2 regions of the Providencia sp. UF-183 genome follow, and region 2 is predicted to be linked to the other one. Evidence: predicted binding sites of a transcription regulator. Region 2 holds the regulator's gene; the other holds the start of a gene.
What was found. Region 2 encodes Fur, which represses iron uptake genes when iron is present. Its sites were predicted from a motif close to ATAATAATGAGAACNACTATCAA; they were not measured.
Positions count from the first base shown of each region.

Region 1: the regulator Fur is predicted to act here: its motif matches at 2,202-2,224, upstream of AC4IFT_RS12560 (TonB-dependent receptor domain-containing protein).

Region 1 covers NZ_JBSICD010000012.1:38,698-42,918, reverse strand. Annotated here, with positions in the region: gene kdgK (2-dehydro-3-deoxygluconokinase) at 1-392, opposite strand, end outside; gene kdgR (DNA-binding transcriptional regulator KdgR) at 618-1,400, shown strand; gene AC4IFT_RS12565 (hypothetical protein) at 1,646-2,005, shown strand; gene AC4IFT_RS12560 (TonB-dependent receptor domain-containing protein) at 2,467-4,221, shown strand, end outside.
Region 2 covers NZ_JBSICD010000008.1:190,343-194,563, forward strand. Annotated here, with positions in the region: gene chiP (chitoporin ChiP) at 1-500, shown strand, start outside; gene AC4IFT_RS10090 (bactofilin family protein) at 705-1,238, opposite strand; gene fur (ferric iron uptake transcriptional regulator) at 1,914-2,363, opposite strand; gene fldA (flavodoxin FldA) at 2,630-3,157, opposite strand; gene ybfE (LexA regulated protein) at 3,312-3,605, opposite strand; gene tnpA (IS200/IS605 family transposase) at 3,853-4,221, opposite strand, start outside.

The sequences.
Region 1 (4,221 bases), on a different contig from region 2:
TGTTGTGAATTAAGAAGTTGCTGTGTGTGTGCTTTGCTGTTGTCATCCAACCAAAATTTGGCAGCAGCGTTATCGCGCCAATAAAAGAAACGGCGTTCGCCATCGGCGGAGGTTTCAATTAAGTACATACCCGGCAAATGTTTTTGTGAAATCGATACGGCTTCGGTGTTGATACCTTCTTGTTGCCAGCTATCAAGCATTTGTTGGCTGAATGGGTCTTCCCCTAAACCAGTGATATAACGCGTTGTAACACCGTGTTTTTGGGTTAAACGAGACAGATACAGCGCAGTGTTTAGCGTGTCCCCACCGAAGGCTTGCTTATATAGCCCCCCTGATTTTTGCAATTCAACCATGCACTCGCCAATGACGGCAACTTGCGGATGTGTACTCATATTTATCACCTGCACGATTACGACTGTGTTATCGATTACTGACTTGATGAGGCTATTAAAACGCATTTAGTGCAGAACTTCAATAAAAATGAAACGCTGTTTTAAAAATAATGAATCGCTGTTCTTGTTTTTGTGAGGCTCGACAATTATGCTATGCCGTATCACGTGGTTTTAATTGGCTTTATGATATTATCGCGGCCAATCTAATAGGATGAAGAAAACAACATGGATAAGACGACTCAAACTGATGCCGTATCCGCGGTGGTGAAAGTATTTAGTATTCTCAGTGCGTTAGGGGAGCAAAAAGAGATTGGTGTTTCCGAGCTATCTCAGCGCCTATTAATGTCAAAGGCCACCACCTTTCGTTTTTTGCAAACCATGAAACAATTGGGCTACGTGGAACAAGAAGGCGAGGCTGATAAGTACTCACTTACACTGAAGCTGTTTGAGCTCGGTGCAAAGTCCCTTGAATACGTGGATTTAATTGAAATCGCAGATAAGGAAATGCGCCATATTGGGCAAATGACCCATGAAGCGGTGCATTTAGGGGCATTAGATGACGATGCCATTATTTATATCCATAAAATTGACTCCAGTTATAACCTGCGTATGTATTCGCGGGTAGGGCGCCGTAACCCACTGTATTGCACTGCAATTGGTAAAATTTTATTGGCTTGGCAAGATGAAGAAACTATCCGCTTGGCCCTGAAAGATGAGTCTTTTACCAAAAAAACCGATACAACCATTTTAAGCGTTGATGATTTGCTGGTGGAGTTAGCCGCGGTGCGTGAGCACCATTATGCACAAGATAGAGAAGAGCAAGAGTTAGGCCTGCGTTGTATTGCGGTTCCTGTTTATGACCGTTTGGGTCATGTGGTGGCAGGGTTATCTATTTCGTTCCCAACCATTCGTTTTGATGAACAGCAACTTGATCATTATGTACAGTTATTAAAGGCATCAGGCCGCCGTATTTCAGAAAAAATGGGATATCATCACTATCCTGAATAATATTTGCAGGAGCAGGGGGATATTGGAATGTTATTCACGAGTTTCCACCTGCATTTGAAAAGCAGATTAATATTTCAAGAAATCGCCATTTGGCATATCCAGACTGTATCAATCAATTGATTTAATAATTTATGTTAATTATCTATTTGAATAATAAGGTTATCATAAATTAAATTTTAATTATTTCTATTCGGTACTACTGTTGTGCGTATAATGTAAACTTATCGACACAGTAGGATATCTTTATGTTTAAAAAGGCTATTTTTATTATCTTTCTTAGTTTCACTTCTTGCGGCTTTGCCAGCGACTTTACCTTTAAAGAGAAATCACCCGTTGATCGCCAGTTTGATAAAGACTACCAAGGGGTTAAAAAATTACAGGCAGAACAGAAGTTTGTCTTTGATCCCAAAAAGAAACTTTCGCCAGAAGAACAAAGTTATCAAGCTTTACTTGAGCAGCGTGACGCTGACGAAAATGCCTTGTTTAAGCATTTCAATGTCTGCGATGTCAACCCAACGGGAGCAGGGTGCCCAAATTCGACACCGTGGATGACCGATCGCCAACAAATGAAAAAAATGTTGGAACAAGCTCAGCGATATAATTAATGTTTTAATCATTGATAGTTTAATGATTGGGGTGAGTAAAGCCTCCCTTGGATGATTGAAAAGTTGATTATGTTTTCACTCAGTGACGCCCTTTTTGTTTTTTACATTTCATTTAATTCCCCAAGCGACGATGCATTAAGCATGTCGCTTTTTTATGCCTAAATAATTCGCAACGTAATAAACAATAGTGATATTGATGATAATGCAAATGATATTCATTATGATCTTGATCATTATTATCATTGGTGTATATTCCAAGTCCTGCTTGTATTCATAGGGGAAATAGGCTCGTAACCATTCAATAAATAAGGTTTTTATGTTGGCCTTGCTGAAGGCGTAACAGGTAAACCCACCATTACATTCACGAATTCCAGTATGGCAGCAGGGGTATTTATCAATCTGCCAGACGGGGTTTTATCGTCTTAATAAAATAATCATTAATTAATGAAGGCATTACTTAAATGATATTTCAAAATAAAAAAATAATTAGCTTACTTGTTATTTGTTCATCAAGTGCGGCATTTGCGGATGAAACTCAAACTACACCTCAAAAAGATAAGCTGCTGGTTACTGCCAGTAAAATAAAATCGAATGGCAAACAAATTGATACTAAAGATGTTTCAACTGTTCGGGGAACAACCAACTCAGACATATTTGCGAATGAAAGTTCATTACAGGTTAATAATGCTCGAAATGAAGCTGGGGCATTAGATATTGGTATTCGTGGTTTGCAAGGCAATGGGCGAGTACCGATTATTATTGATGGCAGTTTGCAATCAACCAATACGTGGCGCGGCTACCAAGGCAGTACGGATAGAACCTACATTGATATGGATTTGGTGGATACCATCAATATTGAAAAGGGGGCCTCAATGAGTAAATTCTCTGGTGGCGCTATCGGGGGAACGGTTAAATTAAAAACGCTATCCGCGAACAGTATTATTCCTCAAGGTGACCAATTTGGTTTTTTATTTAAAGGGAATATTTACAATAATAACCGCCGCCCATCAGTGGCATCAGACAATAAAAATGAATCGCAGTATCGTTTGTCGGATGGGGTTAAAAATTCACACTTTAATAATGGTTCAGTGACGGCAGGTATGGCGTATCGAAATGAAAAATTTGATGTGTTGATTGCCCATAGCGATAGAAAACAAGGGAACTTTTTTGCAGGGAAAAATGGCTATCATAAATACGCCTCTACCGATGCACCGATAAAACCAGGGCAAGAAGTGGTGAATACCAGCTATGAAAGCCAATCAACATTGTTAAAAACCAATATCTACCTTAACCCTTATTCAAGTATTGAATTAAATTATCGACGTCATGAACAAAAAGCAGGGGAAGTTTTAGCTGCTTATTGGTACCAATCTGATGGAAAAATGCCACAGTGGTCACTGGGAACGGCAGATATTGATACCGCATCATTGAATTATTCCTATAAACCAGACTCACTGTGGGTGGACATGAATTTGGGTTTATGGTGGACGAAAGGTAAATTTAAGCAACGTAATGGTACGACAGATGATGTCACTGCACATTATGGCAACCAATATCAGCACCGTTATACAGATGAACGGATGGGTTTTAACTTAGAAAACACCTCTGAATTGGCAAATTACCCTATCAATGTGACTTACGGCGTGGAATTTATGGAGCAAAAAACGAAGCCGTTAACCAAAACGTATCAACCAATATGGACACCAGAAGGGACAATTCAGGGGGACGAGTTGGACCCTGTAACGCGCAATGCCAAAGGTAAAAACACGTCTGCATTTACCAATATGGAGTATAAAGGCGAGTGGGTCAGTACATTAGCGGGTTGGCGTATTCACTCTTTTGATGTTGATGACCATGTATTAGGGAAAAGTATCAGTTATGGCCCGAAAAATGATTTTATGGGTGAAGTGCGTTTCCATGTGACTGATGAGTTAGATGTATACACTAAGTATTCAGACAGTTATCGCGAGCCAAGCCTATTTGAAACCACCGTTTCTGGGCAAACCTATTCTTATACGCCAGATGTGCCACTCAAACCTGAGCATGCTAAATCATTTGAGGTCGGAATAGATTTTGAAAAAAATAACCTTATTTTTGATGAGGATACCGCTCGATTGCGGGTAGGGTACTTTAATAATGATATCAAAGGGTATCTTTCCCAAGGTGTTAACCCAACGGGGGTCTATTCCCCTTATGTTGTGATGAAAAACTACGAT
Region 2 (4,221 bases):
CATTAGGCTATACCTATGAACAGTTTGATTTTAAAGTTGAGGGAACCTATGTTAAAGCGGAAGGTAATCAAGGCTACTTCTTGCAACGCATGACGCCGGGCTGGGCGACATCCAATGGGCGTATGGATATTTGGTGGGATGGTCGTTCAGACTGGAACGCCAACAATGAAAAAGCATTATATGCAGGTGTGATGTACGACCTTAAAAATTGGGATCTCGCAGGCTGGAAAGTGGGTACATCCTATATTTATGGTTGGGATGCAAAGCCAAGCACAAATACCCAATATGCCCAAGATGTGCGTTTAAAAGAAAGTGCATGGAACTTTGATATTCTATATACCGTTCAAACTGGTCGAGCAAAAGATACGCTCTTTAAATTACACTTTACCAAATATGATAACCATACCGATATTCCTAGCTATGGTGGTGGTTATGGAAATATCTTCCAAGATGAAAAAGATATTAAGTTTATGGTGATGATGCCATTTACGGTTTTTTAATGAATTAAATAAATAGTGGTTACCATTGAAATAAGTATGATGGTAACCGACTAAAACACACATAGCATATATACGTAGTTTCAAATGGCCTAATAAAATAAGAAAATATACTTATATTGCGAGTTTGAAAATTAAAAATAAGGTGGATTACATTCACCTTATTTTTATTATTTAGTCATTATCCTAGTGCAGAAAAACAAATTTTTATAACGAAGCAATTCCTTTATCACCTTCATTATTGATGATAGGTACATCATGTTTTACTTTATCTTTTAATTGCGTGACTTTATCTGTATGAGTAACACTATTTTTGACTTTAGCTTGTCCAGAAAGGATGCCACCTTTTTTAATCGATAAACTGCTGTAGTGAATCGTTCCATGGACTTCGCCGTTATTTTCAATGCTAATGGATTCAGAGGTGCATTCACCTTCAACTCGACCATTAATAATCAACTCTTTACAAATAATATTACCCGTCACTTGGCCATTTAGCATAACTTTAACGGTATTATCTTTTCCTGTAATGTTACCAACGACTTTGCCATAAATGTGGACCTGCTCATTAGAGGTAATATTACCTTCAAACATCACATCCCTCGAAATTATCGTATTCGATTTTTCTTCACTAAGGGTTGGCGTTGATATCGTAACGTGTTCTTCTATCTTAGAAGTAATTTCAGGTTCACGAATGGTAGGGGTTTCTTCAGGGGTTTGTTTGTTTTGTCTTTTGGTGAACATTTTACTTACCTTTTTTTGATTGAAGTATAAGATCAAGAACAGAATTGATAATACAAATGAAAATAAGGTGATGGCTGTATGACGAAAAAACCATCCTATTAAAGTAAGAAACCAGAAGAAAAAACTAGTATTAATAAAAAGATATGTTTTTTTCATCAGTTAATCTCTTACGAAGTACGAGAACAATCCAAATAAGTCTAGCTAAAAATATACAAATTACATCATATAGTTGTAATTTAACTTTTTTATTACACTTAAATTGTTTGTTAAATTAAAAAAAGTAAAACTATATAGCAATATACTGAACTTATTTTAGACGTTAATTAGATAAACTATATGACAGTGATATGAAAAAAAGATGCAAGGTATATTTTAGATAACGTTATGCATCACTATGATATCATTGTAAATATTCTCAAATAGAGAAGGTGTGTTCATCCGTCAAACAATATAAAGGATTTGAAGTGAATTGCAACTTATTATAGAACACTTCAATATTTCACCTTAACGACATATTTTAGTGATAAATATAAAGTAAATGAAAGAAATTATGGATATTCTCACTGAGAATGCTTAATTTATCGGTGGATGGATACAATAAAAAAAGCCCGATAATGGTGGTTATCAGGCTTTTGAAGAATGGGTCACCATCAAAATATGATGGTGATTAATTTATTACTCTTTTGCTTCGTGTGCGTCAGCGTTATCGCGGCAATCACCATCAGCGCAGTGGCCATATAAGTACAAACTGTGGTTAGACAGCTTAATACCGTGACGTGCGGCGATATTTTTTTGGCGAGTTTCAATCGATTCATCAGTAAACTCAATCACTTTACCACAATCTAAGCAAATTAAGTGGTCATGGTGATGCTGCTGAGTTAATTCGAATACGGATTTTCCACCCTCGAAATTATGGCGCGTAACGATACCTGCATCATCAAACTGGTTCAATACACGGTATACAGTCGCTAGCCCGATCTCTTCGCCCATATCAATCAGCTTTTTATAGAGATCTTCCGCACTGACGTGGTGGCACTCAGGCTCCTGAAGTACTTCCAAAATCTTAAGTCTTGGAAGAGTGACTTTGAGTCCAGCATTTTTCAATGCTTTATTGTTGTCTGTCATGCGGGTTTGTCCTGTATCTTAAATCATAAATTTAACAATAATGAGACATTTTTAACATAAATCCAGTTGTCTTCTAAACTGATTTACAATTATAGGCATGGAAAATAAAAATAGAAACCATGCATTGTCTCATTATTTTGATAATCTCTTATAAGTCTATCCAATTAGGATATTTAATCGATTATTTTAGACCGAATGACCGTTCCGCGATGGTGCATTTTGAGCGGAAAGGAATTCGGCCAAGAGTAACGCTTGTTTTTAATCGACTAGCCAAGAATTTCAGCTAATGACATCTCTTCAGAGATTTGTTTGACCCATGCATCCACTCGTTCATCTGTTAACTCCGGTTGGCGATCTTCATCAATCGCTAATCCGATAAAGTGGTTGTCATCTGCCATACCTTTTGAAACTTCGAAGTGGTAGCCTTCGGTTGGCCAGTGCCCAACAATCACCGCACCTCTTGGTTCGATGATATCGCGAATAGTCCCCATCGCATCACAGAAGTATTCTGCATAGTCTTCTTGGTCTCCACAGCCAAAGAGAGCGACGAGTTTACCTTCAAAATCAATTTCTTCTAATGTTGGGAAAAAGTCATCCCAATCACATTGTGCTTCGCCGTAGTACCAAGTTGGAATACCAAGAAGTAGAATGTCAAAAGCTTCAATGTCTTCTTTGCTGCATTTTGCAATGTCATGAACTTCTGCTACGTCTTTGCCTAATCTTTCTTGGATCATTTTGGCAATATTTTCTGTGTTACCTGTATCACTTCCGAAGAAAATACCGATGACTGCCATAAACTGATTAACCTCTTGTTTTTCTAAGAGAGAAAGAAGGAGTGTCTCAACTTCTAGAACTCATTTAGAACGAAAATAAATAGAATTTTATGCCTTATTCTGGCGAAAAAACTTTTATAAGTCTGTCAAATTTGTGTGATTTACTAAGATAGCGTTACTTGAGTATTGTCTCATCAACTTGTTGAAGTTGTGACATCAAAATTTCTTCTATTAATTCACTACGGCTTATATTTTTTTCTTCAGCTAACTGATTCAGTACAGCAACAGCTTCTTCGTTTAGTTTAAGTTCAACTCGGCGCAATCCATTCACTTTATCGCGTTTTAATTGATTGCGTTTGTTGATCCTTAATTGTTCATCCCGTGATAGTGGGCTTGTCTTAGGTCGCCCAGGCCTTCGTTCCTCAGCGAACAAATCCAGAGTAGTACGATCAGTTTGTTCTTTTGCCATGTCTATAACTGCTAAAAGGGTGTGCCAATAATTCAGCGCGCCATGATACCCTAGCTAATCCCCTAGTGCTATAGCTGCAAGGCGAGGGAATAGGTTTGATTGGCGAAAAAAAGCGCGGTTTTAAGAAAAAAGCACCCCTTGCTATGTAGGTGATGCTTTTTTGAACACTTATCCAGTGAGCCGTAAAACCTCGTCCTTCAGGACGAGGATATAAGGCGCGGGTTTTAAACTAACTAGGTGTTTGCTGTTACTCAATGTACTGGCGGATAATGGATATTGGTGCGCCCCCACAACTCCCAGCAAAATAACTGGGTGTCCACAAAACTCCTTTGTAGTAATAACGTTGTGCTATATCAGGGCGATCCCGTCGAAGTAATCGACTCGATACCCCTTTAAGGCTGTTAACCAGATTAGATCTCGCCAATTTTGGCGGATAATTAATCAATAAATGAACATGATCACCTTCACCATCCATTTCAACCAGTTCAACATCGAAATCGGCACAAACACTGGAGAAGTAGCCTCGTAGTTTTTCAATCGCATCCTGATCAAATATTTTTCGGCTGTATTTTGTAACAAGGACCAAGTGGACGTGCATCAGGAATACACAATGCCT